4 regions of the Pseudoalteromonas sp. ATL1 genome follow, and region 2 is predicted to be linked to each of the others. Evidence: predicted binding sites of a transcription regulator. Region 2 holds the regulator's gene; each other region holds the start of a gene.

Region 1 (3,792 bases), 3.8 Mb from region 2:
AGCCTTTAAAGCTTAAACGGTCTTTCATCTTGCCGCTTGGATCTAGCTGCCACATAGTGTACTTAGCGTCAAAATAGTTGGTTGCGCCATCGTAGTAGCCAGCTTGGATCAACACATTTAAGTATGGGTTTTCAGCCATGGCTTCGCGTAGTTGTTCTCCGGTGTGGTTGTTTGTGCTATCCCATGGATGCACATCAGCCAGCATGTTGTACTGAACATCCGTTTTGTAATTTAGCTCTTCACGCAGATAGTGGTTAAGAGCTGGTGTAAAGGCATGCAGCCAAGCACTTAGTTCAGGGAAGTAATCAGGACTATCACCCGCATCGCGTTTGTCGATACCCAAATAGCGAGAATCTAAGCGGCCAAGAATAACGCCTTTGTCGCGCAGTAACTCTTTCCAAAAAGCATCATCGCTAATTTCGATATTGTTTTGTGATACAAACTGCTTTGATAAGCCACTGAAGTAAGCCACACGCTCAACAATGTGCGCGCGCTCGTCTTTGCTAATGAATGAGCCTTTGGCCAAAGCGGGTAAGTACTCATTGAGCGTAAATACTTCGACTTCTTTAAGTACTTCTAATAAATCTTTTTGCTGCAATGCATTGGGGAGTGCTTTGTGGTGCCAAGCGGTTGCTGCAAAGTAAGGCAAGCGATTGGCCGCTTTTACAGGGCCGTCACGTTTGATGCCAATGTCAGTTGGAGATACCAAAATAACCCCGTTTAAAAACCACCAATGAGACTCTTGTAACTCTTTTGCAAGCCCTGATACTCGTGTCGTGCCATAGCTTTCACCGATTAAAAACTTAGGTGATAGCGCGCGGTTATTGCGAGTAACAAACGTGTTGATCCAACTAGCGAGGTATTCAATGTCGGCATTAACACCAAAGAACATTTTCTGCTGCTCTTCTTTACTTGGCATTTTACCTTCTTTGTTTGGCAATACACGTGAATAACCCGTGTTTACTGGGTTTACAAATACAATGTCAGCCACATCGAGTATTGAATAAGGATTATCTTTGATGCCATATGGTTGTACTGGATAGCCTTCGTCATCAATTTTCAAAATACGAGGACCCGTGTAGGCGATGTGCATCCACACCGATGCGGAGCCAGGGCCACCATTAAATGAGATAAGTAGAGGGCGTTTGCTGATGTCGTCTACTTTGTCTTTTTTGTAGTAGTTGTAATACAAGGTCGCGATTGGTTCGCCATTGTCATTCCAAACAGGTTGTGTGCCGGACGTGACTTGATAACTCAGTCTTTCGCCGTTAATCGTTGCTTTATGGTTGGTGATGACTTGGCTATCGATATCGATTTTACGTTCATGTTCAGATGCGTTACTCGCTAGGCTAACTAGCATTGTAAGCACCACGAGCACTCTTGTTAGAAACATGGTTTTCCCCGAAACATAAAAATATTCATATTAAAGTTGCTTTTAATGCAACTTTCAAAGGTTATGAGTCAAATTGCCGCTTTGACGAGTTAGTTGCCAACGACACGCGCCAAAAAACGAAAGGTTAAATGGTGCGCACCATCAGTGAGCAGGCTGGAGTATTTTGCACTTTCATGGTGCGTAATCACATTGTAAATTCAAAAGTTAAAAAGTAAGCATTTGAAAATATTGCTTTTTACTTTGTGGCACGAAGGTTGGATTAGCTGATACAACAGGATAAGCCTGTCCTAAGGGGACTAACAATGAAAATGATAAGTGCAATAATAAAACCATTTAAATTGGACGAAGTACGCGAAGCGCTTGCGGATTTAGGCGTAGAAGGGATGACAGTCGTTGATGTAAAAGGATTTGGCCGCCAAAGGGGGCATACCGAGTTGTATCGCGGTGCGGAGTATCAAGTCGACTTTATACCAAAAATAAAAATAGAAATTGCCACACGCACAGAGAATACGCAACGCGTGGTCGATACACTTACCAAAGCTGCCAGTACCGGAAAAATTGGTGACGGAAAAATATTTGTTTATGACTTAGATCAAATCGTGCGGATCCGTACCGGCGAATTAGACGAAGAAGCAATTTAAGGGGCCGATGATGGAAAGCGCAATTGTAGAACTCAAATTTTCACTTAATACTTTTTACTTTTTAATTTCAGGTGTGCTGGTCATGTGGATGGCTGCTGGCTTTGCGATGTTAGAGGCTGGGTTAGTTCGCTCGAAAAACACTACAGAAATTTTGACTAAAAATATCGCCTTGTATGCTATCGCCTGCACCATGTTCTTGCTGGTGGGCTACAACATCATGTATGTGGGCAATACCGAGGGTGGGATTGTACCAAGCTTTGGTGCCTTGATTGGTGATGCGGCGGCTGATGCGGATCATGCTCTGGAATCAGATTTTTTCTTCCAAGTGGTTTTTGTCGCTACCGCCATGTCAATTGTCTCTGGTGCAGTTGCTGAACGTATGAAGCTGTGGGCATTTTTGGCGTTTACGGTGGTGCTAACAGGTTTTATCTATCCAATTGAAGGTTATTGGACTTGGGGCGGCGGATTTTTATCTCAGCTTGGTTTTGTTGATTTTGCGGGTTCTGCCATCGTGCATGGTGCAGGAGCCGCAGCCGCTTTATCGGGCGTGCTCTTGCTAGGTGCTCGTAAAGGTAAATATGGTAAAAATGGCGAAATTTATCCAATACCTGGCTCAAATATGCCCTTGGCAACCTTAGGCACATTCATTTTATGGATGGGATGGTTTGGTTTCAACGGTGGTTCGCAGCTGTTCTTAGCGGACAAAGCGAATGCCATAGCCGTGAGCCAAATTATGTTGAACACTAATGCTGCGGCAGCGGCCGGTGCGGTAGCTGCGTTGTTAGTGTGTAAGGCTCTTTGGGGTAAAGCCGATTTAACTATGGTGTTAAATGGTGCGCTTGCTGGATTGGTTGTGATCACCGCAGAGCCTGCATCTCCAACCCCATTGTTAGCTTGCTTACTGGGTGCCTTGGGGGGGTCTTTGGTTGTATTTAGCATCGTCTTTTTGGATAAAGCAAAAATTGATGACCCTGTGGGCGCGATTTCAGTGCATGGTACTTGCGGCATGTTAGGGGCTATGTTGGTGCCATTGTCAAACTCCGACGCGACATTTATGAATCAACTCATTGGTTTGATCTGTATTCTTGGCTTTGTATTTATCATCTCTTATTTAGTTTGGGCGCTACTTAAAGCAACCATGGGTATTCGAGTTGGCGAAGAAGAAGAGATCAATGGCATGGATCAACATGACTGCGGCATTGATGCTTATCCTGAATTTGTGACTGTGCGCGGACAGTAAGCAAAATTTATTGCTCATGTGATCAATTAGAGCGGGCTTTGGCCCGCTTTTGCTTTCAGGCTTGGTTAATCTAAGGTACCCTATGCTTCGACCTATTTAATCAGATAAAACAGTCAAAGTGGCATGGTAGATAAAAGCAATAACGACACCTCAAAAGCGAAAAAAAAATCCACCAGAGCATCTTCAAAATCAGCGACAACAAGCACACGACAAAAGCCAACTAAAAAAGCGTCTACTGCGGGGCTGTCAAAATTCGCACGTTTCAAGCAACGGGTTCTGCAAACCTGCTGGAATTTGTTGTGGAAGGGAACAATTGCGGTCATCGTGCTTGTGAGCTTTTATGTGATCTACCTTGATTCAAAAGTTACACGGCAGTTTGAAGGCAGCAAGTGGCAGTTACCGGTGCAAGTATATGCCCGAGCAATGCGCTTTTATCCAGAGCAATTTTTATCTGAACAAGAGGTTCTTTGGGAGCTTAAACGCTTAAACTATTCTCAAGTAAATCGTATTAGCCGCAC
Region 2 (3,792 bases):
CTAGAAATTCGCTATGACGTAGCCAATCGCACCTTAGAGATCAAAGGGGATGCAAAAATAAACCAAGCAGGTCAAATTATTCGCGCACAGTCAATAATATATGATATGGAAAAACAACTCATCAGTGCAGAACGCGGTGAGCAAGACAACGCACGAGTACACACAATTTTGGTTCCCGAAAAAAATCCAAAGAAAGCTGGCAAAGGTAATTAAGCATGAGCGTATTAACTGCAACTGCATTAGCAAAAAGCTATAAAGGGCGACAGGTCGTTAAAAATGTCAGTCTAAGTGTTGAAGCTGGTAGTATTGTCGGGCTGCTTGGACCAAATGGTGCGGGAAAAACAACGAGTTTTTATATGATTGTTGGATTAGTACCCAGCGATCATGGTTCAGTATGCATTAATGACCACGACATTACCTTACTACCAATGCACAATCGTGCTCGACTAGGTATTGGTTACCTCCCTCAAGAGTCATCAATATTTAGAAAGTTAACTGTTTATCAAAATCTCATGGCCATTTTAGAAACTCGTAACTCGCTCAATAAAGAAGCACGCGAACAAATACTGAACGAGTTGTTAGATGAGTTTAATATTCAACACATTAGAGATAGTTTAGGTATGGCATTGTCGGGTGGTGAGCGCCGAAGGGTAGAAATTGCTCGCGCTTTAGCCGCAAACCCTAAATTTATCCTGTTAGATGAGCCTTTTGCTGGTGTTGATCCGATTTCGGTGTTAGATATAAAGAAAATTATCGAGCATTTAAAAAATCGTGGTATCGGTGTACTGATCACCGACCACAATGTTCGAGAAACCCTTGATGTATGTGAAAAAGCTTATATTGTGTCCCATGGTGAGCTTATCGCGTCGGGAACGCCAGAGCATGTTTTGGCGGATCAAACCGTTCGAGATGTCTACCTTGGTGAGCAATTCAGGCTATAGTTAAAACATTCTAGGTCACAATAATAATAGAGATTAGAAGGATTGTTAAAGGTACATGAGGCAATCGTTACAGCTGCGCATGGGGCAGCAACTTACCATGACACCACAACTACAGCAGGCAATACGTCTGTTGCAGTTGAGTACGCTAGATCTTCAGCAAGAAATCCAAGAAGCACTGGATAGCAATCCTCTGTTGGAAGTGGAAGAGTCTGACACGGATCTCGATACCTCCTTACAAGAAAAAAACGGTAAAGATAATAGCCACGACGATTCTCATGATGACAACCACGATAGTGAACCTGTGAGTGATTATGAGATGGACTCCGACGCCGCACTGAGTAAAGATACCGTGAGCGACGAATTGGCAATGGATGTAACTTGGGACGAATATATGAGCGCGGCCCCCGCCGCGAGCAGCGGCCCAATGCCTGAAGATGAAACGATTTACCAAGGTGAAACCACCGAAACCTTACATGAATATCTCATGTGGCAGTTGGAACTCACACCATTTAGTCCCATTGACCATGGAATTGCGGTGGCTATCGTTGAAGCCATTGATGATAACGGTACACTAACCTTAAGCACTGAAGAAATACTAGATAGTATTAACGATGGTCACTCAGGCGAACCCATCGAACTTGATGAAATTGAAGCCGTGCTTAAACGTATTCAGTTATTCGACCCAGTAGGGATTGGTGCTCGTAACCTTCAAGAGTGCTTGTGTATACAGTTAAATCAGTTTGACCCAAAAACCACGCCTTGGTTAACTGAAACAAAAATGATTTTAAACGAGCACATTGAGTTGCTTGCGAGTCGTGATTATCGAACATTGATGAAAAAGACAAAGCTTAAAGAAGCGGAATTAAAAGAAGTAATGACGCTCATTCACAGCTTAAATCCCAAACCTGCGGCCAGCATCATTCGAGAAGAATCTGAATACGTCATTCCTGATGTATCGGTGAAGAAAGTAAAAGGCCGTTGGGTGGTAGAATTAAACCCAGAATGCATGCCAAAAATTCGCGTCAATGATCACTATGCAGCCATGTCTCGTTCCGTAAAATCAAGCTCTGACAGTCAGTTTATTCGCTCGCACTTACAGGAAGCTAAGTGGTTTATTAAAAGCTTAGAGAGCAGAAATGAAACTTTAATGAAAGTTACCAATTGCATTGTGCAGCAACAACAGGCATTCTTTGAACATGGTCCTGAAGCAATGCGACCTATGGTGTTAAACGATGTTGCAGAGATGGTCGAAATGCACGAATCAACTATTTCTCGCGTAACAACACAAAAATATATGCACACACCAAGGGGCATTTTTGAGCTGAAGTATTTCTTCTCCAGCCATGTAAGTACAGAAAACGGAGGTGAGTGCTCATCTACAGCGATTCGAGCGCTTATCAAAAAGTTAATAGCTGCTGAAAATACCGCAAAGCCATTGAGCGATAGCAAAATAGCAGACATATTAGCGGAGCAAGGAATTAAGGTGGCCCGACGCACCATAGCAAAATATCGGGAGTCGTTAGCCATTCCACCGTCTAACCAGCGTAAAAGCTTGATTTAGACGTATTACCAAAGAAGGAAAATGCTTATGCAACTAAATTTAACTGGTCGTCATGTAGAAATCACTGATTCATTAAGAGACTATGTCAACAACAAGTTTGCGAAGCTAGAAAGGCACTTTGATCACATTAATAATGTGCACGTGATCTTAGATGTTGAAAAGCTGGTCCAAAAGGCCGAAGCCACCTTACACGTAAATGGTGGAGAGTTATTTGCTTCAACGGAACATCAGGATATGTATGCGGCGATCGACGGGCTTATTGATAAGCTAGATCGTCAAGTGATCAAACATAAAGAGAAGCTTACTCGACACTAATCATGAAACTAAGCTCGATTATAAACAAGGACTGCAGTAAAGCTGCGGTCCTTTTTAATAGCAAAAAACGTGTCCTTGAATACATCAGTGAACTGGCGCATGAGCAGCTGCCTCAGTTAAACCAGCATGATATTTTGAACGCATTAATGACGAGAGAAAAGCTAGGGAGTACAGGGATCGGTAAAGGTATTGCAATTCCTCATGGCAGAATGGCCGGCATTGAACAAGTAACCGCTATGCTCTTGGTCAACCAGCAAGGTATTCCTTTTGATGCGATAGACAATCGACCCGTTGATATTTTTCTCGCACTGATAGTGCCTGAAGGTGATAATCAGCAACATCTTAAGACATTGGCAGAGATTGCAGGAAAACTTAATGATAAAGAGTTTTGTAAACAGCTAAGGAATGCTAGCAATGATGATGAACTTTATGAGATTATTGCTTCAGCACACTAGGTAACTAAGAGAAGCATTATGGAATTAATCATTGTCAGTGGCCGCTCTGGTTCAGGAAAATCAGTGGCGCTACGTGTACTTGAAGATTTGGGCTATTATTGCGTCGACAATATCCCCGTGAATTTGCTGCCCTCGTTAGTCAGAAGTGTTTCTGACAACTTTGATAAAATCGCAGTCAGTATTGACGTGCGCAACCTCCCCAAAGAGCAGCAAGATTTCAACGATATTCTAGAGTACCTACCTGGCTTTGCTAACCCGATGCTGTTTTATCTAGACAGTGATGATAATACATTAATAAAACGTTTTTCAGAGACTCGTCGCTTACACCCTCTCTCGATGAACGATCTGCCGCTAGATTTAGCCATTCGTGAGGAAAAACAACTACTGGATGTGCTCACTTCGCGTGCTGATGTACTCATCGATACCACTGACCTCAGTGTTCATCAACTAGCAGAAACCATAAGAGAACGTATTTTAGGTAAAAAAGATAAACAACTTATTGTTACCTTTCAGTCGTTCG
Region 3 (3,792 bases), on a different contig from region 2:
ATTACGCACGCCAATGAAGCACTGACAACCCGTGAACGACTGGCATTACTGGAAGCGCAAAATGCCTTACTCGATGCCGGGGTGATAGGCGCGCCGGCGCTGTTGAACACGCTAGGTCAGTTTGTCAGTGACGAGCATCCACGCGTAGCAACCAAGGCGTTAAACCTACTGCGCACGCAAAAGAAACTGTTCGCCAATGACGACAATGAGCAAGCTTGGCAAACATTTATCGCCAAAGCGATTAAACCCGCCTTTGAACAATATGGGTTATCAGCCAAAGAAGGGGAAAGCCCATCGGTGGCGAACTTGCGCGCAAGCATCGTCTCTGCACAAGGCTTTGATGTAAAAGATGAATCACTAAAAACCACCGCTTTCAATCAAGCGCAAAAGTACTTAAAAGACCCAGCAAGTGTTGATGCGAACTTAGCGTCTGTTTATCTCAAACTTGCCGCTTATCATGGTGACAAGCATCTGCTTGCACAATACACCAAAGAGTTTGAAGCAACACAAGACCCACTTGTGCGTAGCAACCTATTATTGGCGTTAGGTTATTTTGGTCAGCCAGCACTACAGCAACTGACGCTAGATTACACATTAACAGACAAAGTAACCGCGTCAGATATGCGTATCGCACTTTCAGGACACGCTTATACTGATCAGAGAAATGAGCGTTTTATTGAATGGATCTTTAAAAACTACGACGCGCTAGCTGCAAAATTACCGCCGTTTGCAGTGCCTATGCTCGCCTCAAGCACGGCAGATAATTGTGACAACAGTAAACTGGCAAAAGCCAACAACTTTTTTGCCGATAAGCTGGCTAAGCAACCAAGCTTAAAACGTGCTTTAACCAAAGCGCAGGAAAGCGTTAAAAACTGCTTGTCGTTACAGCAACGAGAGCAAAGCGCCATTGATGCGTATTTACGCTCAATTAAATAAATAGAAGACGTACTATCGAGTGTGATTGTTTTTAGAAGCAATCACACTCGCTAACCCCACCAATACCAATTAACATGCTTATGCAAGCGCTTCATTGGACGCATGTAAACCTGACAATAAAAAACGGGTTCGAGCGCAGCCATGCACAAGCTGGCTTTTACGAGTGCCACGACTGTCAACCAGCCAAAGCCTGAGTGCACTGTCGATGTAATAAAAAGCGAGTTGCTGATAATAATTGGCGTGAGCAATTGCTTGTGTTTTTGTAACAGGTAACAGCACACTCAACTCTCGATAACGCATTTTTCTATCTCCACCCCAAACTAAAGAATACAAAATCCCTTTTCTTTTTAAGCGGCCAAGTGCCATATCCGTCAATTGACGATTTTTTTTGGCTGTAAATTTTGCGCCACAAGGATTCCAAAGACTGATAATCGCACTGTTGCGTAGTTTTTTATCACTGATATAGATGGGTTTTGAGTCATTGTGAAAAGCACAAGGTTGAAAGTAGGTGTGACAGTAAATTTGCCAAAGCTGATCGGCTATCAAATTAACACCCTCCTCACATTATGCGTTTTGTATCAGAACTAAAGCCCAATATATCACTTAGAAGGCACAATCATTGAAAAAAGTTCAGCAAACCAATTTGTTCTATGCGCTCGCCAACGAAAAATAGCACTTTTTAACCAACTCAGTTTAAACAACAATTTGCGCAAAAATAATACATAAAGAATATTATATGCGAAATAAAAAACCGGTAAGAATAGTGCTCACTTTAAAAAACATCAATGTTTATCTGCATAATTATTACCTCGATAGAATTGCTAAAAATTTACAGCTGTATGAATTATAAAACACGCCAGAAAACTCAATTAGCCATTGATTTAAATCAATTTTATTTAAATGAATTCGTAGCTAAAATGTCATCGAAGTTTAACTTGTACTATTCTTTTTTACGGCTAGGATACACCCGCCATTACGGCAAACTTAAATTTTTTAGAAGGAATCTCTCTGTGAAAAAATTACTTTTATCCACACTTTTTGGTCTAATTTCATCTACCAGCTTTTCATCTTTCGCGACCAATATCGACCTATCATCTGGTTACTATAATACGCAAGAAGTATTAGAATTTGGTCGGAAGTACCAAGTGGTAAAAGCACAATTAGCGTACTCTGGTTACGAACTACAAGGATGTGAAGAACAACCTGTTTATTACTTCGTGCAACCGAGTGAAGAAGTATTCTTGTATGGTAAAACAGAGTGTTTCTACTCAATTCCAAAAGACCCTGAGTCTCGCTGGTTCCGTACTGATTATGCAACCGTAGTCATCGACATGCACTACAACCAAACAAGTTACCTTTATCACGAAGGCGATGTAAACGTAAGCTACTTTACCGCTTACTAAGCATCCATTTAAGGTGGCGCTCGCCACCTTTTAAACTGCACTGCTCACATACACGACCATTCTAGTCAAATTGACCAATTCATTGCTAAACTCACAAAAACGCTAAATAATATTCGACGCGAAAAATAGAAAATCCTTAAAAAACAAACATTAAATTATTGGCATCGCGATTGCTAAGTAGTTAGCACAACAGAGTCAATTAATACCAAGCCACTTAACTAATTGGTCTATTTTGAGACAAGAAAACCTTATCGGTTGCACTGCTACTGCGTTCTGCTATCGTCAGGTTTAATCCCTCAAAATAACTTAAGTGTTAATGCGAATTGGTAAAACATAAAAAAATAAGGATACTCATGCTTAAAGCGCTTACCCCTTTACTCACTACACTGATACTTAGCGGCTGTATTGTTCACGTCAATGGCGCATCAGCCAATGCAAAAGAACACGTTCAAAAACAGTTACAACTAGATAGCAGCGACTTACAGTCTTTAATTGCACACACAGACTCAGGAGAGTTAGAGATCATCGGCAAAGCAGGTATTAAGCAAATAACCGCTCAAGCCGATATTTACACCATTGAACCGGGTGAATTCGAATTTACTTTAGAGCGTAGTGGCAACAACGCCAAACTGGTCGCATCGGTTGAGCATGCTTCTGGCTTTGTATTTCGCATCGGCGGAGAAAGCCCGCGTATCGATATGACACTCACTATGCCAGCAGAGCTTGCACTTTCACTCAAAGACTCATCTGGTGGATTAAAAATTTCAGGTTTAACTAATGATATTCGCATTCAAGACGGTTCTGGTGACCTATACATTGATGGCGGAAACAACCTCGAGCTTGAAGACAACTCAGGCGATATCGTTCTGAAACATATTCGCGGCACGCTTGATATTAAAGATGGCTCTGGCGGCATTGACATCAACGGCGGTAAAGCACTCACTTTGCGTGATGATTCTGGTGATATTGACATTGAGGGCATTGAGGGCGACATCAACATCATTGATGGCTCTGGCGGTATCGAAATTAAAGGCGGACAAAATATCACTATTCGCGATGACTCTGGGGATTTGTTCGTCAGTGGCAGTACAGGTGATGTGAACATCACCGATGGTTCGGGTAATTTATCGGTTGAAGGTGGCAACAACATCACAATTCGCGACGATTCTGGTACATTACGAGTCAGCAACGCCAAGGGTAATGTCAGCATCGATGACGGCAGTGGCGATCTGTGGGTTAACAACAGTGCCGCGCACGTTGAGATCAAAGACAACTCCGGTGACATCAACGTAGATGGTGCCCTAAGCCTTGAAATTGTGAGCGATAGCTCTGGTAATGTGCGCACCAACAACGTTAAAAATAGTGTAAAAATGAACCCATAAGTATGTGCCCTTGAGTGCGCTAAGCGCTCAAGGGCTTTACTTTGCGGCACAGATCTCTTAGCCTAGCTGCA
Region 4 (3,792 bases), 4.0 Mb from region 2:
GGGTAGTGATTGGTCACGCTACACCTGATTATACCTACTTCACAGGTAAAACATTCACAATGCGTGGTAACTATGCAATTAAAAAAGGTACGTTTAATATTCAAATCGCCGATCCGAGTATTAATGTGCTTGAAAAATTGTATTTAAGTAAAGTGGATATGCCAGATTACGAGTTTGATGGCTACAGATTCACTGGAAAACAAAGAAGTGATAAGTATGTAATAGCTTATTATGAAGGCTTATCTAGCTATTATACCTATAGCTGTGAAGCAGTGTTGGGTTACTAAGCATATAATGGGCTACGTTTTCGTAGCCCATTATCAACTCAAGAATGAAGTGTGCATACAAACTCAATATGTCCCTCCTTTTGAATTAAAGATCTTTTACTGATCGTTTCATCTACATTGTGTATAATTCCGCTCTTAGGTTTCGTTCGGCTACGTGCGCAAGGCGAAGCTAAGGTTAGTCGGTTTCTAGATTCATTGAAAGCAATTAGGTAGTTATGAAAAATTCACAGGCAGTTTCAAATTCCAACATGGTAAGCGATTCAACGTTCAGACGATTTTCCGTTGCCCCCATGCTTGATTGGACGGATAAGCACTGTCGCACGTTTCACCGTAAGCTGTCTAAGCATGCGGTACTGTATACTGAAATGATCACCACTGGGGCTATTTTATTTGGCAAAGGTGACTATCTGAGCTTTGGAGAGCATGAAATGCCCGTTGCGTTGCAATTGGGTGGCTCTGATCCGAAAGCCCTTGCTGAATGTGCGAAACGCGCAGCAGAACACGGTTATAGTGAGATTAATCTCAATGTAGGTTGTCCATCAGATCGCGTGCAAAATGGTCGATTTGGTGCATGTTTAATGGCTGAGCCACAGTTAGTTGCTGATTGTGTGGCTGCAATGAAAGCGCAAGTGGATATTCCTGTTACGGTTAAAACGCGTATTGGCATTGATGAGCAAGACTCATATGAATTTTTAACGGCACTGATTGAGGCTTCTGCACAAGTTGGTTGTGATGATTTTATCATTCATGCACGCAAAGCGTGGTTGCAAGGCTTAAGCCCGAAAGAGAACAGAGAAATTCCACCCCTTGATTACCCTCGTGTGTATCAACTTAAGAAAGATTATCCAAATTTACACATCAGCATTAACGGCGGTGTAAAAACGATGGAAGATAGTTTGCACCACTTACACCATATTGATGGTGTTATGGTGGGGCGTGAAGCGTACAGCAACCCATTTATGCTCTCTCAAGTTGACGAATTAATTTATGGCGATGAAGCATTTACTCAAACTCGTCATCAAGTAGTTCGAAGCATGTATGACTATTTTGAAGCACAAATGTCTGCAGGTGCGAATTTTTGGCACATTGCTCGTCACATGTTGGGTATTTTCCAAGGACAGCCGGGTGCTCGAGGATTTAGACGCCATCTATCTGAAAATGGTCATAAAAAAGAGGCCGATCTTAAGGTGATGGAAAAAGCGCTAAGTTTTGTACCTGAAGAATAATCATCACTTACCATCTCAACAAAAAGCCGCATTCAATGCGGCTTTTTTGTTGGTCTAAATCACTATTTTTTAGTGGGCATGGCTAATTAATCACCATGACTTATCCGTCAGATACTTGCAAAAATCACCTTAATTTATTGTTTATTATCGCTTTTTTATTTTTGGCACAAAGGTTGGATTATCTAGTTAACCAAACGCCAAATGCAAAGGAGCACAACATGGCTTTAATGAATCGAATTGAAGACTTAATTAAATCAGAAGTAAATGCGTTTTTAGATAAAGCTGAAGACCCACAAAAGCTTGCCGCACAATTATTGGTTGAACTTAATGAAGCACTGAGTGAGTGTCGCAGTACGGCAGCGGTGATCATCTGTGAGCAAAAAGCGTTAGAGCGTCGCCAGCAGAATAACGCCAAAAGCATTGAAGCATGGCAACAAAAGGCGGAACATGCCTTAGCTAAAGAGCGTGAAGATCTTGCAAAAGCCGCCTTGGTAGAGAAACAAAAGCTTGGTGAGGCACAAGAGTTATTGACGACACAAAATGAAGAGTTACAAAAAACGTTAACAAAGCTTAAAGATGATGCGGATAAGCTAGCAAATAAAATAGCGTCACTGAGAAGTAAGCAGCAACAGTTTGAACGAACACAACGAAGTGCATGTGCACGACTTAAAGTTAGAACGACGATGTGCAGCGATGAAGTAACCAATGTACTACAGCGTTTCGAGCAATTAGAGAGCAAAGTGGAGCGCATCGAAGCACAAGTGGAAAGCTATGAGCTTGGCCAGAGCAATACAGAGCAGCAATTTGCACAATTTGAACGAGACGAAAAAATAGACGTTGAACTGGCGCAACTTAAACAAAAAATGCAAAGTCAAAGCAACTCAGTGAGTGCTTAAGGAGTTTTATATGAACTGCTATCGCGACAGAAAAACATGTTTTAAAGATATGAGAAACAAAAAAATTGCTGGAGTGTGTGCCGGTGTAGCTGAGCGCTTCAATATGCCTATTTGGCTCACACGACTATTAACTGTGTTGCTGTTTCTAAAATTCCCTATGTTTACTTTATTGGCATACGGTGTTGGTTACGCAGTTTTACCAAGCAAAGTTTAATAAGGAGCACGCCATGAAAACCGTATTTTTAGTCTTGATAGCGTTAATGGTTTGTTCAGCATTATCATGGCTAAACTCACCTCTCATATGGTTAAGCATTCCCGATTTTGTCCTAGACTTAAGCTGGGTGGGAATGGAATTATTTACGGTATTGATTGGTATCATCGCCTTTGTGGCTGTAGTGGCGTTGTTAGGAATGGGGTTGATTGGCGTGTTTTTAGTGGTGCTCATTGGGCTAGTATTAGCACTGCTGTTTAATTCAATTTTGATTGCATTTCCGTTGTTATTGCTGGTAGCTGTTGGTTGGCTAGTTGTTGAACCTGAGTCATCACATTAACTAGAAAGCAGTAGGATTGGTAACGCGAAACTGCCTAAATCATGATATGATTTAGGCAGTTATTGCTATTCTCAAGGAAAGTATATGTTCATTAAACATTTGGTTCTTGGTGTTTGTTCCGTCATTTCTTTAGCTGCGATGCCTGTGCTTTCTCATTCTACATCTCATGGGGTTGAACAATCAGCGATCGTGATTGAAGATGCACGCATTAGGGAGTTTTTGCCAGCAGCACCCTCGACAGCGGCCTATTTTGAGTTATCAAACCATTCGAATGAGAAAAAACAGCTTATTAAGGCCACAATCTCAGGGCTTGGGCGCGTAGAAATTCATGAACATGTACACACCAATGGCATGATGCGAATGCAGCAAGTCTCAACGGTTGAAGTTGGGGCGCATAAGCAACTCGCTTTTAAACCCGGGGGTTACCACCTTATGGCGTTTGAGCCGAGCGAACCGCTCAAAAAAGGCCAGGAACGAGTGCTCACTTTATATTTTGCGGATAAAAAGACAGTGCAAGTGCCAATTAAAGTGGTGTCATTACAAGATAAAATGAACAAAAAACATAACCAACATTCACAACATAGTCATCACTAAAGGTAGGAGCAGCTATGCAGCAACACTTTGGAAAAATTTTTGGCGCGATAGGTTCTTTGCTGTTGATTGGCTACTTACTCGCTGTATATTGGAGTATAGAGCCGGATCAGTTTAATGTTGTGGAGCAAGCCAAGCAGCAAGCGCAAAGCAATAATGAAAAGCTCGTAACGGGTTATGTCACCACCAATACGCTCATACACGTGAGCGAAACTCTGCTTAATAAACCGGGTGGCTATTT

The links. The regulator sigma-54, encoded in region 2, starts transcription at its own class of promoters, with help from an activator protein. The targets are predictions, from matches to a motif close to GTTGGCACGNNNNTNGNNT.
Region 1: AC5FX4_RS16785 (P-II family nitrogen regulator) is a predicted target of sigma-54. The motif match lies at 1,635-1,653, and genes of this name have one in related genera.
Region 3: AC5FX4_RS22500 (DUF4097 family beta strand repeat-containing protein) is a predicted target of sigma-54. The motif match lies at 2,497-2,515, and genes of this name have one in related genera.
Region 4: AC5FX4_RS17980 (PspA/IM30 family protein) is a predicted target of sigma-54. The motif match lies at 1,674-1,692, and genes of this name have one in related genera.

The regions. Positions count from the first base shown of each region.
Region 1 is NZ_JBZYXL010000001.1:3,819,917-3,823,708, reverse strand. Features, by position in the region: gene AC5FX4_RS16790 (S10 family peptidase) at 1-1,393, opposite strand, end outside; gene AC5FX4_RS16785 (P-II family nitrogen regulator) at 1,696-2,034, shown strand; gene AC5FX4_RS16780 (ammonium transporter) at 2,045-3,274, shown strand; gene mrcB (penicillin-binding protein 1B) at 3,398-3,792, shown strand, end outside.
Region 2 is NZ_JBZYXL010000001.1:63,367-67,158, forward strand. Features, by position in the region: gene lptA (lipopolysaccharide transport periplasmic protein LptA) at 1-213, shown strand, start outside; gene lptB (LPS export ABC transporter ATP-binding protein) at 216-941, shown strand; gene AC5FX4_RS00305 (RNA polymerase factor sigma-54) at 997-2,502, shown strand; gene hpf (ribosome hibernation promoting factor) at 2,530-2,817, shown strand; gene ptsN (PTS IIA-like nitrogen regulatory protein PtsN) at 2,820-3,272, shown strand; gene rapZ (RNase adapter RapZ) at 3,291-3,792, shown strand, end outside.
Region 3 is NZ_JBZYXL010000002.1:1,028,087-1,031,878, forward strand. Features, by position in the region: gene AC5FX4_RS22485 (M1 family metallopeptidase) at 1-936, shown strand, start outside; gene AC5FX4_RS22490 (DUF3293 domain-containing protein) at 1,015-1,482, opposite strand; gene AC5FX4_RS22495 (hypothetical protein) at 1,947-2,339, shown strand; gene AC5FX4_RS22500 (DUF4097 family beta strand repeat-containing protein) at 2,693-3,721, shown strand.
Region 4 is NZ_JBZYXL010000001.1:4,099,298-4,103,089, reverse strand. Features, by position in the region: gene AC5FX4_RS17990 (hypothetical protein) at 1-287, shown strand, start outside; gene dusA (tRNA dihydrouridine(20/20a) synthase DusA) at 503-1,513, shown strand; gene AC5FX4_RS17980 (PspA/IM30 family protein) at 1,732-2,409, shown strand; gene AC5FX4_RS17975 (PspC domain-containing protein) at 2,420-2,623, shown strand; gene AC5FX4_RS17970 (hypothetical protein) at 2,637-2,960, shown strand; gene AC5FX4_RS17965 (copper chaperone PCu(A)C) at 3,045-3,554, shown strand; gene AC5FX4_RS17960 (DUF2333 family protein) at 3,569-3,792, shown strand, end outside.